Regions from separate parts of the Solidesulfovibrio magneticus RS-1 genome, predicted to be linked through region 2. Evidence: predicted binding sites of a transcription regulator. Region 2 holds the regulator's gene; the other holds the start of a gene.
What was found. The regulator HrcA, encoded in region 2, represses chaperone genes, less so after heat shock. The targets are predictions, from matches to a motif close to TGTTAGCACTCNNNNNNNNNGAGTGCTAACA.

Region 1 (7,178 bases), 1.6 Mb from region 2:
GCCGGTAAAGAGCAACACCACGGACAGGGCCGCGCCGACGAGGTAAACGTAGGCGCAAAGGGCCTGCCAGGTGTTGACGAGCATGGGCTGTTTGCCCAGGAGCTTGAGCACGTCGTAGAGCGGCTGGAGGATCGGCGGGCCGTAGCGGGACTGCAGCCAGGCGGTGATGCGGCGGTCCACGCCGGTAATGAGCGCGCCGAGAATCGGGGCCGCGACCAGGGCCAGGACGGCGAGAAGGATTTTGGTCATCACAGGGCGCCTCCAAAGAGCATGATCACCAGCACGGCCAGGGCGATGACGTTGATCCACTTGGAGAGCATGGCCTCTCCAAAGAACTGTTCCAGGTAGTAGTTGCCGGACACGGCCGTGACGTTCTGGCCGAGGGGGCCAAGGAAGCCGGGCTTGCCGTCAACGGCGGTCTGCTCGCCGCACATGTAGGGGCCAACCGCCTGGGCGGCCGTGATCTTGCGGGTCTGGCGCAGGGCGAAGAAAAAGCCCAGGCCAAGCAGGATAAACAGCGGATAAACCAGGAAGACGCCGGTGGACGATTCAAAGTTGCCGAATCGCAGCACGTACGGCGCGGTCTTATAGTACATGGCCACCACGGGAGCGACCAGGCCGTTGTAGACCAGGGGCGAGAAGAAGCTCAACACCACGGCCAGGCCGGCCAGGAGGTAGAGCGGTCCCCGGATGGTGCTGTCCTGGGCTTCGGGAGCGGCCTTGGCAAAGGGCGTGGCCAGCATGAGGCCGGCCCAGCGGCACCAGAAGAGCACGGTGACGCCCGAACCCAGGGCCAGCATGATCATGAGCAGGAACTGGCCGTGGGCCGACTCGATGGCCATCCACTTGGCCATGAGCATGCCGAAAGGCGGCAGCATCATGGTCAGGATGCCGATGACGGCGACCAGGGCCGTGCGGGGCATGCGGGCGAACAGGCCGCGCATGTCCTCGATGTCGCGGGAGCCGATCTTCTGCTCGATGGCCCCGACGCACAGGAACATGAGCGCCTTGGAGATGGCGTGGAACAGGATCAGCAGGATGGCCGCGGTGATGGCGGCCGGGGTGTTGATGCCGGCGCAGGCAATAATGAGCGCCAGGTTGGAGATGGTGGAGTAGGCCAGGATCTTCTTGCCGTTGGACTGGCCGGCGGCCAGGCAGGCCGTGGCCAAAAACACGAAGCCCCCGAACAGGGCCACGAAGTTGCTGAAGTAGGTGCCGGCGTAGATCGGGGCCAGGCGCACGATGATGTAGACGCCGGCCTTGACCATGGTCGAGGAGTGGAGCAAGGCCGAAACCGGGGTGGGAGCCACCATGGCCCCGGTGAGCCAGCTCTGGAACGGGGCCTGGGCGGCCTTGGTCATGCCGGCGAAGACCAGCAGGAACATGGGCACGAGGATGGCCCCGCCGGCCACGGCGAATTCCGGTCCGCGAGCCAGGATCTCCTGGAGCGACAGGGTGCCGGTGACCTTGTACAGGAGCATGACGCCAAACAGGAAGGCCGTGCCGCCGAGCACGTTCATCCACAGGGCGCGTTCCGCGTTCTTGCGGGCGATCTCGGTGTCGTCATGGCCGATGAGCATGAACGAACACAGCGTGGTGCATTCCCAGAAGAAGTACATCCACAGCATGTTGTTGGCCAAAACGAGGCCGTTCATGGCGCCCAGGAACAGGACGATGAAGAAAAAGAACTGAGGCTGTTTCGACGTGGTCAGATGCAGATGTTCCTCGTGTTCCTTCATGTAGCCGATGCCGTACACGGCGATGAGGGAACCGACGATGGACACCACCAGCACCATGACGAGGCTGAGGTCGTCCGCGAAAAAGGCCGGCGTCGCGCCGTGGTCCTGGATCATGAAGAAGTCGAACCAAATAAGTCCGACGATCTGGGCCACGGTGAGCCATACGATGATCTGGTTTTTGCGTTTCAAGCCGACCAGCAACACCACGGCGAGGATCAGGAAGTCACCAAGGGTGACCAGTGAACCCCATAGTGGCGCCGGCGACATGATGAACGCGCCGCCCCGAAGCATGGCCAACGACGCGAGTATGAGTACTCCCGCCGTGGCGACCAGGATGACCTTGCGCACATTTTGCTCTCGCAAAACGAGCAACACGGCTGCGACCAAAAATGGCAGCAGCACCGTCACAAAGACCAGCGTGTCGAGCATAGGCACCTCGATAAAAAGGTTAGGGGACCGCCTGGGACACACGCTCCGCCTCCGCCGCGAGGCAAAACTATCCGCTAGCACCGCGGCCGCCTGCTATTGGATGGTTCTAGGCCCCTGTGGAGAGAGCGTCAAGTTTATGCGGTTTACTGGAAAATGCCATCCGCCGCAACAGCGTGATTCCTTTCACAAGGGTATCTTGCGTCCCAAAACCTGCCCAAAAGCCCTCCTGAAACAGCAGACCATCTGCCATCTGCCCGTTTTTTACAAAAATCATCAAATATACAAGCGACTTATTTCGAAAACAAAATCTTCCGGCCCGCCAAACTTTTTTCACGCCGACCTCTTGCCTTTCACGCCAATGTGTTTAGATAGTTTCCCGCCGGCGCTGGCACTCGCCGCAAGCGAGTGCCAGCAGCCAATCCATCCGCCAAAAACCATGGAGGTTATTGTATGAAGCTCAAACCCTTAGGCGATCGCGTGCTGGTTAAGCGTCTCGAACAGGAAGAAGTCACCAAGGGCGGCATCATCATCCCTGACTCGGCCAAGGAAAAGCCCATGAAGGGCGAAGTCATCGCCGTGGGTCCGGGCAAGCTGGCCGAAGACGGCAAGCACCTGAAGATGCATGTCGAAAAGGGCGACCTCGTGCTGTTCAACAAGTACGCCGGCACCGAGATCAAGGTCGATGACGAAGACTTCCTCGTCATGCGCGAGGACGACATCCTGGCCGTCATCGAAGCCTAGGGCTTCGCGCCTTTTTCGCTCCAACCATTCCGTATTCTAGCGCAAGGAGAACATACATGGCTGCCAAAGAAATTCTTTTTGATTCCAAAGCCCGCGAGAAGCTGAAAAGAGGCGTCGACAAGCTGGCCAACGCCGTGAAGGTCACCCTTGGACCCAAGGGCCGCAACGTCGTCATCGAGAAGTCCTTCGGTTCCCCGATCATCACCAAGGACGGCGTGACCGTGGCCAAGGAGATCGAACTGGAAGACAAGTTCGAGAACATGGGTGCCCAGATGGTCAAGGAAGTCGCTTCCAAGACCTCCGACATCGCTGGCGACGGCACCACCACCGCCACCATCCTGGCCCAGGCCATCTTCACCGAAGGCGTCAAGCTCGTGGCCGCCGGCCGCAACCCCATGGCCATCAAGCGCGGCATCGACAAGGCCGTGGCCTCGGTCGTGGCTGAGCTGGAGACCCTGGCCAAGCCCACCCGCGACCAGAAAGAGATCGCCCAGGTCGGCACCATTTCCGCCAACTCCGACGCCACCATCGGCAACATCATCGCCGAAGCCATGAACAAGGTCGGCAAGGAAGGCGTCATCACCGTCGAGGAAGCCAAGGGCATGGAAACCACCCTTGACGTCGTCGAGGGCATGCAGTTCGACCGCGGCTACCTCTCCCCCTATTTCATCACCGATCCCGAGCGCATGGTGTGCGAGCTCGACGAGCCGCTGATCCTGATTAACGAGAAGAAGATCACCGCCATGAAGGATCTGCTGCCCGTCCTGGAGCAGGTTGCCAAGATGAGCCGCCCGCTGCTGATCGTGGCTGAAGACATCGAGGGCGAGGCCCTGGCCACCCTGGTCGTCAACAAGCTGCGCGGCACCCTGCAGGTTTGCGCCGTCAAGGCCCCGGGCTTCGGCGACCGCCGCAAGGCCATGCTCGAGGACATCGCCACCCTGACCGGCGGCCAGTGCGTGTCCGAAGACCTGGGCATCAAGCTCGAGAACATGACCCTGGCCGACCTCGGCAAGGCCAAGCGCGTCATCGTGGACAAGGAAAATTCCACCATCGTTGACGGCGCTGGCGACGGCGACAAGATCAAGGCCCGGGTCAAGCAGATCCGCGCCCAGATCGAAGAGACCACCTCCAGCTACGACAAGGAAAAGCTGCAGGAGCGTCTGGCCAAGATCGTCGGCGGCGTGGCCGTCATCAATGTCGGCGCGGCCACCGAGACCGAGATGAAGGAAAAGAAAGCCCGCGTCGAGGACGCCCTCAACGCCACCCGCGCGGCCGTTGAGGAAGGCATCGTTCCTGGCGGCGGCGTCGCTCTCGTGCGCTGCGTCAAGAGCCTGACCGGCATCAAGGCCGTGGACGACGACGAGCAGTCCGGCATCGAGATCGTGCGCCGCGCCATCGAAGAGCCCCTGCGCCAGATCTCCGGCAACGCCGGCTTCGAAGGCTCCATCGTCGTGGCCAAAGTGCGCGACGGCAAGGACGGCTTCGGCTTCAACGCCGCCACCGGCGAATACGAAGACCTGATCAAGGCCGGTGTCATCGACCCCAAAAAGGTCACCCGCATCGCCCTGCAGAACTCCTCCTCCGTGGCCGGCCTGCTCCTGACCACCGAGGCGGCCATCGCCGAGAAGCCCGAGCCGAAAAAGGACATGCCCCCGATGCCCGGCGGCGGCATGGGCGGCATGGGCGGCATGTACTAGCCGACCCGTTTCCTCCACGTTACCGTCACGGGGGCCGCGCGCTGGCGCGGCCCCCGTTTTTTTTGCGACGACCAGAGGCCGTTTCACCGTCGCCAGCCTGCCGCCCTCCCGCGCCTTGCCCCCCGTCCCCGGCTGGTCTAGATTCACGCCGACATCGGAGGCCCCATGACCGACGCCCCTGCCCCGCAACCGGCCGCTTCCGCCGCCCCGGACGCCCGGCCCTACGACCTCACCAACCCCCAGGTGCTCCTGGCCTGGCAGCGCAACCACCTGGCCAACGAACGCACGTTTCTGGCCTGGTGCCGCACGGGACTGGCACTTTTTGGCTTCAGCTTCGTCATCGAGCGCTTCGACTTCTTCATCCGCCAGCTGCAAAACGTGCCCATGTTCGAGGGCATGGCCCACAAGCACCTGCACACCGAGACCGTGACGCTGTCCACCTTCGGCGTGGGTGTTTTGGTCATGGTTGTGGCCGTGTGGCGCTTCTGGTACATCCGACGCTGCATCAACACCGGCGCCAAGACCTTTTCGCCGATCCCGGACATCGTCTTCACCGTGGCCGTGGTCGGCATGATCCTTGGGCTTTTTTCCGTGTTCTGGCATCTCATCATGCAGTGACCGCCAAGGAGGCAGCCGCCATGCGTTTCGCGACCGCCGCTTTCGGAATCATCCTCGCCTGCTGCCTGCTGTGCCCGGCCAACGCCCCAGCCGCCCAGGCCGCGCCGCCGAAGTTCGCCCTGGCCCTGGCCGCCAGCGCCGCCGGCCGCCTCGACGATGCGCTTGCCGCCGTGGAGCAAAGCGCCAAAAGCCTTGGCGCGGCCTACAAGGAACTCTTCCGGGCCACCCCGGCCATGGTCCCCGAGGACCGTGGCCGGCTGCTGCAAAGCTACGCCGTCAAGGACGGCACGGTCGCTTTCCGCGACCTCCAAGGCCCCTGCGGCCCGGACCCGGCCGCCAAGGCCCCCTGCCAGTCCCTCTATTTCTACGACGGCGAAAACTTCTCCGACAATCTCTTCCGGGAGCTGGCCGCCCTGGGCAGCCTCGCCCCGGCCATGGCCGCCGGCTACGGCGCGCTGCCCTACTCCTGGGTCTACCTGACCACCCCGGACCAGGGATTCGCCATCTACCCCACCCTGCCCCTGGTGGAGGCCGTCAACAATTATAAGCCCACGGACAAGGACTTTTACACCGCCGCCGATTTCGCGGCCAAGGCCTGCGGCTGGCAGTCGCCCTACCTCGATCTGGCCGGCGACGGCATGATGGTCACGGTGTCCTGCCCGGTCTACGACGGCGAGACGCTACTCGCCGTGTCGTCGCGAGACGTCACCATCAGCCAGCTCTCCGGCCGGGTCATGGCCGATCTGGCCGCCATCCCCGGCGCGCGGGCCTTTCTGATGAACCGGCGCGGCAAGGCCATCGCCGTCAGCGACCCCCGGCTCGCCGCCGCCATCGACGCCATAAACGCCAAGGCCGAGGAGGCCGTGGTCTATTTCCGGGCCGACCGGGGGCTGGCCGCCATGGGCCTGGAAAAGGCCGAGGACTCGCCCGACGACGGCCTGAACGCCATCGGCGAGGCCGTCATCGAACGGGCCGAAACAGAAAAGAAGTGGCCCATGGCCTTTGTCTCGGGCAAGGACATGGTGCTGGCGGCGCGCCTTCGCGCCACGGGCTGGCATCTCGTGCTGGTGATGCCGCAAAAAGCAGTCAATTAATTGAAAGAAAAAGCTTTTCCCCACGGCGGCAATCTGCGCGCCCTGGCCGCCGAGGCCGGACGCGACCCATCCGAAATCCTCGACGCCTCGGCCAGCATCAATCCGCTGGGGCCGCCGCCCTGGCTGCGCGACGTCTTAAGCGCCGCCGTCGCCGACCTCGTCCACTACCCGGACCCGGACTGCACCGCGCTCCTTGAGGCCGCCTCGGCCCGCTACGGCGCGCCAGCCTCCCATTTCGTGGCCGGCAACGGCACAAGCCAACTCCTTTTCGCCCTGCCGCGCTGCACCGGCCTGGCCCGGGCGGTCATCCCCTCCCCGGCCTACACCGACTACGCCGTGGCCTGCCACAAGTCCGGCATGGACGTGCGCCGGCTGCCCGGCTCGGAATTCGACGGCTTCGCCCCCCAGCTCGACCGCATCGAGGCCGTGCTGCGCTCGCCCTCCCTGGTTGTCATCGCCAGCCCCGCCAACCCCACCGGCGTCGTCACCGACGCCACCGCCATCATTGAGCTGGCCGGCCGTCACCCCCAGAGCCTGTTTTTGGTGGACGAGGCCTTTGCCGACTTCGTGCCCGGCTTTACGAGCCTGGCCGGCGAGGACCGGCCCCACAACGTGGCCGTGCTGCTCTCGCTCACCAAAAGCTTCGCCATACCCGGCCTGCGCCTGGGGCTGCTCGCCGCCAGCCCCGATCTGGCCGACTGGGTGCGCCGCACCCTGGCCCCGTGGTCGGTGGGAACCCTCCCCCAGGCCGTGGGCCTGCGCGCCCTGGCCGACAGGACCTTTCTGGAGGATACCCGGGCCGCCCTGCCCGGCCTGCGCCAGCGGCTGGCCGAAGGGCTGGCCGGCCTTGGCCTCACGGT
Region 2 (7,178 bases):
TTTCTTGGCCAGATCGAGAACCCGGCCGGCGAAGACGTCGGTGGTGGCCGATCCCAGAAGCGACTTGCCCAGGGCGGCGGCAAAGGCTCCGGTATAGACGACCGTGGCCCCGCGCGCCGCCTCGAAGGCGGCGTTGGCCGGCATCATGGCCTCGGCCAGCCCGCCGCAGGACCAGACCTGCAACACCTCGCCCGGGCCCGAAGCGGCCGCCGGCCGCGCTCCCAGGAGCGCCGTCCCGGCCGAGGCCGCGGCCAATTGCAAAAACCGCCGGCGCGACGCGCCAGTTTCCTTTTCCATGCATCCCTCCCGGCAAAATACACTGCTGTTGTCGTGAACCCTGCTTCCTACCCGCGCCACCGCGCCAAATCCAATACATGCTTCCGATGGCAGGCCGAAAAATCCATCGGAAGGCCCGATTTTGGCTTGCCAAAGGGTGGTCTTTGCGCGCAAACCCGGGAAGCCCCCTTGACATGGCCCCAGGCCGGCACTAGAGACGCTCAAGACTTTGAGGAGATCATCAGACGATGCCCGCCCGCCTGAGCCCGGTCCGTTCGCGCAAACTGTGCGACCTCGTCATCCAGCAGATCCAGGAAAAGATCTCGCTGGGCATTTTCGCGCCGGGCACCAAGATCCCCACCGAACCGACGCTCATGGCCCAACTCGGGGTCGGACGCTCCACCGTGCGCGAAGCCATCCGCGTGCTGGTCAGCGCCGGCCTGCTGGAAGTGCGCCAGGGCGACGGCACCTATGTCCTCAGCGGCGCGTCCGGCCAGGAACCCCTGGAATACCGCCTGCGCCGGGCCACGGCCGTGGAGATCCGCGAGGTGCGCCGCATCATCGAGGTGGAAACCGCCCGCCTGGCCGCCGGCAACCGCACCGAGGCCGATCTGGAAACCATGCGCGATTGCCTGGCCCGCAAGAAAGCCGCCGTGGCCGCCGGCGACACCCATGGCTACGTGGCCGCCGACGTCGCTTTCCACTCCGCCGTGGCCGCCGCCAGCGGCAACAGCCTGCTGGCCGACCTGTACCGCAGCTTCTGCATGGTATTTCAGGATTTTCTCGACCATCTCATCGCTGATGTCGGCGTCAACCGCTACCAGGACCACATCCACAACGGCCTCCTCGACGCCATCACCCGCCAGGACGGCCCGGAAGCGGCCCGGTTCGCCATGGAAGGCCTCGACCACTTCACCAGCGACATCAAGGCCTTGGGAGAATAGCCAGGAGGCTCTTTTTTTTGCTGTTGACAAACATCAGATGATAAGACAGCAGATCAGCTTGTGCGCGGCGGCAGTCGCCTGTCTGGAGTAGCCCGCCGCAAAACAGCAGATGATATGATGGAGCTGTCGCTTCGCCGTCCCGGGACGGCCCTCCTTGGCCGAGAGCGTGACAACATAAACATCAGATGATATGACTTAGTAGCGCCGGCAGTCGCAACGCCGGCCAAATTGGAGCATCCATGCGCCTTTCCCGTTCCGTCGTCGCCGTGACCCTGTCGGCCTGCATCGGCTACTGCGCCGTGCTGGCCGACGCCTCGCCCAGCCGCCACGAGGCCCGTGAATCCAAGATGTCCCTGTCCGGCCTGGGCCAACTTCTGCCCCAGGTGTCGCCGGCCGCCTCGGCCGTGGTGGCCGCTCGCCAAGGCTTCCGCGAACTGCGCGGCATGGTGCAGTCCTCGGCCCTCATGCACGATTCCCGGCCTTCGGACGAAGCCGCTCGGCAGGCCCATGTGGCCCTGTGGGCCGCCCTGGAAGCCGATCTGCGCCCGGCCCCGACCGACCTGGGCCCCGGCCCTTCGGGCTTACTCCCCGGCCAGGACTGAGCCGGCCGGCCCACGCCGATCCCTTCGAGGCGCCCACGGCCGGTCTGGGACCACACCCAGCCGTAACGGGGCCAGGAAGCGGGACTGCCGCTGTCTGACCATATCTCTCGGCTCCAATGCCGCCCCGCCCACGGGGCGGCGGCCGGCGCGCAAGCCGCGGCGCGCCGGCCCCCTTTGGGGGAAGCGCTTTCGCCCGCCCCTTTCCAAACGCAAAATACTCGTGATTCCTGCATGATGCCGGGCATTTTCCGGCCTCTCCCTTGACACCGGACCATTCGGTTGTTACCCGTTTGGCACTCGAAAGCCACGAGTGCCAAACGGGGACACGCCATGCCTCTTGCCGAACGCGAACGGGAAGTTCTGACCACCATCATCGAAGCCTATGTCGCTTCGGCCGCGCCCGTGGGTTCCCGCATCGTGTCCAAGCGCAGTTCGCTGGGCCTTTCCGCCGCCTCCATCCGCAACATCATGGCCGACCTCACCGAGGCCGGCTACCTGGAGCAGCCCCACACCTCGGCCGGCCGCGTGCCCACGGCCAAGGCCTTTCGGCTCTATCTCGACCAGGTCATGCAGGTGGCCCCCCTGGGCGAAGACCAGATGCGCCGCATCCGCGACAACCTCACCTTGGCCGGCCTGGAGATCGACGACGTGCTGCGCCAGACCTCGCGGCTGCTGTCTGGCCTGTCGCTCCAGGTGTCGGTGGTCATCGCCCCCAATCCGGCCGGCGCGCGCTTCAAGCGCATCGACTTTTCCCTGCTCAACCCCGGCCTGGTCATGGTCATCCTGGTGCTCCAGGGCGGTCTTGTGCGCAAGCGCGTCATCGAGACCACCCCGGACGTCACCGGCGACGATCTGGTCGTGTGCGCCAATTACCTGAACCATCTTTTCACCGACCGAACCCTGGCCGAAGTCCGGGCCAGCATCGTGCGCGAGATGGACGAGGCCCGGCGTTCGCTCAACGCCCTGTGTCTGCGCGCCCTGACCATGGCCCGCTCGGCCTTTGAGCAGGAGCGCGCCCCAGCCAGCGAAGTCATCGTCGACGGCACGCCCAACATGCTGGCCCAGCCCGAATTCACCGACGCCGAACACATGCGCGAGCTTATGCGCGTCCTGGAAGAGCGCACGATTCTGCTCGACCTTCTGGACAAAACCGTAAACGAGCTTAAAACGGTCATCATACTCGGCGATGAGTCGGACCAGGCCGCCCTGGCCGATCTTGGCGTCATCACCGCCCCGTATGGGTCGGGATCGCGCGCCCAGGGCGCCATCGGCCTCATCGGCCCCCTGCGCATGGATTACGCCCGGCTCGTTCCGGTGGTGAACTACACCGCCGGGGCGCTCACCCGGTTGCTCGATCGGCACTATTAGCCTCGACTCGTCCGCGACCGCCCGGGCCTGCCTGGGCTTTTCGTCGCGCCCAAACGTTTGTTGTGGAGGAATCATGGTCCCTGAGGAAAAACTGCCAGACGCCGAAACCGCCCCCGAAACCCCGGCCGAGGAAACCCCGGCCACCCCGGAGGACACCATCGAACGCCTGCGCGCCGAAATTGCCGCCGAAGCCGACAAGCGCCTGCGCGCCCTGGCCGAAACGGAAAATCTCAAGAAGCGGCTCATCAAGGAAAAGGAAGATTTCCAGAAATACGCCACCGAAAGCCTGGTCTCGGAACTGATTCCGGTGCTTGACCATCTCGACCTGGCCCTGGCCCACGGACGCGGCAACGAAGCCTGCAAGGACTTTGTCGTCGGCGTGGACATGACCCGCAAGGCCTTCATCGACATCCTGGCCCGCCACGGCGTCACGGAATTCGGCGCGGTCGGCGAAGCCTTCGATCCCGAGACCCACGAGGCCATCGGCGTGGCCAGCGTGGCCGGTCTGGCCGAAGACGCCGTGGCCCAGGTGGTCCAGCGCGGCTATCTGCTGCGCGGCCGACTGCTGCGCCCGGCCAAGGTCATGGTCAACAAGGCGCAATAAATCGTTTTTTCGCGGCTGCCCCTTTACTCGCCGAAAACGGGGCTTATATAGCTCTCGTTCGAGAAATACCGCGCCGCAAGGCACAAGCACATACAGGCAATGATAAGGAGGAAAGGCTGATATGGGTAAAATCATCGGGATCGACCTCGGGACCACCAACTCCTGCGTTTATGTCATGGAGGGCAAGGACCCGAAGTGCGTCACCAACCCCGAAGGCGGACGCACCACCCCGTCCATCGTGGCCTTTACCAAGGAGCGGCTGGTCGGCGAGATCGCCAAACGCCAGGCCGTGACCAATCCCGAGCGCACCATCTTCGCCATCAAGCGCCTCATGGGTCGCCGTTACGACGCCCCCGAGGTCAAGCATTGGCTGGAGCACTGCCCCTACAAGATCGTCGAGGGCCAGGGCGGCGACGCCTATGTCGAGGTCGAGGGCAAGAAGTACAGCCCGGCCGAGATCTCGGCCATCATCCTCGGCAAGCTCAAAAAGGACGCCGAGGCCTATCTCGGCGAGCCCGTCACCGAAGCCGTCATCACCGTGCCGGCCTACTTCAACGACGCCCAGCGCCAGGCCACCAAAGACGCCGGCCGCATCGCCGGCCTTGAGGTCAAGCGCATCATCAACGAGCCCACGGCCGCGTCCCTGGCCTACGGTTTCGACAAAAAGGCCAACGAGAAGATCGCGGTCTTCGACCTTGGCGGCGGCACGTTTGACATCTCCATCCTCGAAGTCGGCGACAACGTCGTCGAAGTGCGCGCCACCAACGGCGACACCTTCCTGGGTGGCGAGGACTTCGACCATCGCGTCATCAGCTATCTGGTCGACGAGTTCAAGAAAGAGAACGGCATCGACCTGTCCCAGGACCGCATGGCCCTGCAGCGTCTCAAGGAAGCCGGCGAAAAAGCCAAGAAAGAACTGTCCACGGCCATGGAGACCGAGGTCAACCTGCCATTCATCACGGCCGACGCCTCCGGTCCCAAGCACATGATGGTGAAAATCACCCGGGGCAAGCTCGAATCCCTGGTCGATGACCTGGTCAAGCGCACCGTCGAGCCCTGCCGCAAGGCCCTGGCCGACGCCGGCCTCAAGGCCTCGGACATCGATGAAGTCGTGCTGGTCGGCGGCATGACCCGCATGCCCCTGGTCTCCAAGACCGTGCAGGAGTTCTTCGGCAAGGAGCCCAACCGCTCGGTCAACCCCGACGAGGTCGTGGCCATGGGCGCGGCCATCCAGGGCGGCATCCTGGCCGGCGACGTGAAAGACGTGCTGCTCCTCGACGTCACCCCGCTGTCGCTTGGCATCGAGACCCTGGGCGGCGTTTTTACCAAGCTCATCGAGCGCAACACCACCATCCCGACCCGCAAGAGCCAGGTGTTCACCACGGCGGCCGACAACCAGCCCTCGGTGTCCATCCACGTGCTCCAGGGCGAGCGGCCCATGGCAAATGACAACATGACCCTCGGACGCTTCGAGCTCACCGGCCTGCCGCCGGCGGCTCGCGGCATCCCCCAGATCGAGGTCACCTTCGACATCGACGCCAACGGCATCGTCAATGTCTCGGCCAAGGACACCGGCACCGGCAAGGAACAGTCCATCCGCATCACGGCCTCCTCGGGCCTGTCGGAAGCCGACATCCAAAAGCTCATCAAGGACGCCGAGTCCCACGCCGAGGACGACAAGAAGAAGCAGGCGCTCATTGAGATCCGCAACCAGGCCGACACCCTGGTCTACACCACCGAGAAGTCCCTGGCGGAACTCGGCGAGAAGATCGACGGCGTGACCCGGGGCGAGATCGAGGCCAAGCTCAACAACGTCAAGGAAACCCTCAAGGGCGAGGACGCCGACGCCATCAAGCGCGCCACCGACGACCTGTCCCAGGCCTCGCACAAGCTGGCGGAAAAGCTCTACCAGCAAAAGGCCGAAGAGGGCGGACAGCCCGGCGGTCCCCAGGCCGGCGCGGCCGGCGGACAGCCGGGAGCCAAGGCCGGCGGCGACGACGACGTGGTCGACGCCGACTACACCGAAGTGAAATAACGACCGGCCCCGCGCGGGCTTGCCTTCGCCAGCCATTGCGCGTATCGAAAAGCCTGACCCGTCCCCGGACGGGTCGGGCTTTTTTTGTGCCCTCACGCCACGGCGGCCCGGCCGCCAAACCCCGGTTCGCCCAATGAACGTCACGACCACGCATCGCTTCTTCGCCCCGCGCCTGGTGGCCGGGCTTGTCGCCTGTTTCCTCGCCGCATCGCTCGCCGGTTGCGCCGGGAGCTTTTTCGGTTCCTCCCAGCCGGCTCCCGCGCCGACGCCGACGCCGCCACCGGTTCCGGTGGTCCAGCCCGAGCCGACGCCGCCGCCCAAGCCGGCCTTCGCCAATTCCATCGCCATGCTGCTGCCCCTTGGCGGCCCGTTTCGGGAATTTGGCGGTCGGGTGCAAAAGGGCGTCAAGGCCGCCCAGGAGCAGCTGGAAAAAGCCGGCACGCCCCTGGATGTCCACGTCATCGACGCCACCCAGCCGGGCTGGCTCGACGCCGTGCGCAACCTGCCCCCCGAGGTCACCGTGGTCGGCGGCCCCATGCACCGGCTGACGCTCAAGGAACTCGAAACTGCCGGCATGTTGCCGACCCGCGTTTTCGTGGCCTTCATGCCCTCCCTCAATGAAGCCCGGGAAGGCGTGGACGCCTGGCGCTTTTTCCCCAGCGCCGAGGACGAGATCGACGCCCTGCTGCGACTGGCAAACGGCGACTACGGCATCAACCAGTTTGCCGTGTTGCGTCCCGGCGACCGCTACGGCCAGACCATGGGCGACGCCTTTGCCCTGGCCGCTTCCAAGATCGGCGCGCAGCTCACCGCCACTGGCGTCTACAACCCCCAGGACCCGGCCAGCTGGGAAACCGCCGTGGCCGACATGCTGCACACCAGCGGCAGCCGTCCGGGCTTTGGCGCGGTGTTTTTGCCCGACGAATGGGCCAGGGCCGACAAGGTGCTGCCGTCCTTTTTCAAGAACCGCGTCGAGGACCTGCTGATCCTCGGGCCGCAGTTGTGGACCGAAGCCCTGTATCGGGCCGCCGCCACCAAGGCCCAGATCAATATCCAAAACTACCGTCTGGCCGTGTGCCCCGGAGCCTGGTGGCCGGAAAACCAGGGCCAGGCCACCCAGCAGCTCGTGGCCGCCATGCGCGCCCAGGGCGTGGAGCATCCCGACATGTGGGAGGCCGTGGGCTTCGACTTCGCCCGCATGGCCGCGCGCCTGGGCCGCCTGCCCCAGGGCTTGCCGCCCCAGGACGTCAGCGCCCGGCTTGCCCAGGCCGTCACCGGCCTGGACTTCAGCATGGCCCCGCTGTCCTACGGCCCCGACGGCAAGGCCCATGTAGCCATGTATCTCTTTA

Region 1: the regulator HrcA is predicted to act here: its motif matches at 2,552-2,582, upstream of groES (co-chaperone GroES).

Annotation. Positions count from the first base shown of each region.
Region 1 is NC_012796.1:293,395-300,572, reverse strand. It holds gene DMR_RS01175 (respiratory chain complex I subunit 1 family protein) at 1-249, opposite strand, end outside; gene DMR_RS01170 (NADH-quinone oxidoreductase subunit 5 family protein) at 249-2,168, opposite strand; gene DMR_RS24180 (hypothetical protein) at 2,275-2,502, opposite strand; gene groES (co-chaperone GroES) at 2,619-2,909, shown strand; gene groL (chaperonin GroEL) at 2,966-4,606, shown strand; gene DMR_RS01155 (YidH family protein) at 4,772-5,224, shown strand; gene DMR_RS01150 (cache domain-containing protein) at 5,245-6,318, shown strand; gene DMR_RS01145 (cobyric acid synthase) at 6,319-7,178, shown strand, end outside.
Region 2 is NC_012796.1:1,931,827-1,939,004, reverse strand. It holds gene DMR_RS08165 (substrate-binding domain-containing protein) at 1-297, opposite strand, end outside; gene DMR_RS08160 (FadR/GntR family transcriptional regulator) at 525-1,220, shown strand; gene DMR_RS08155 (hypothetical protein) at 1,460-1,822, shown strand; gene hrcA (heat-inducible transcriptional repressor HrcA) at 2,153-3,190, shown strand; gene DMR_RS08145 (nucleotide exchange factor GrpE) at 3,264-3,794, shown strand; gene dnaK (molecular chaperone DnaK) at 3,916-5,829, shown strand; gene DMR_RS08135 (penicillin-binding protein activator) at 5,963-7,178, shown strand, end outside.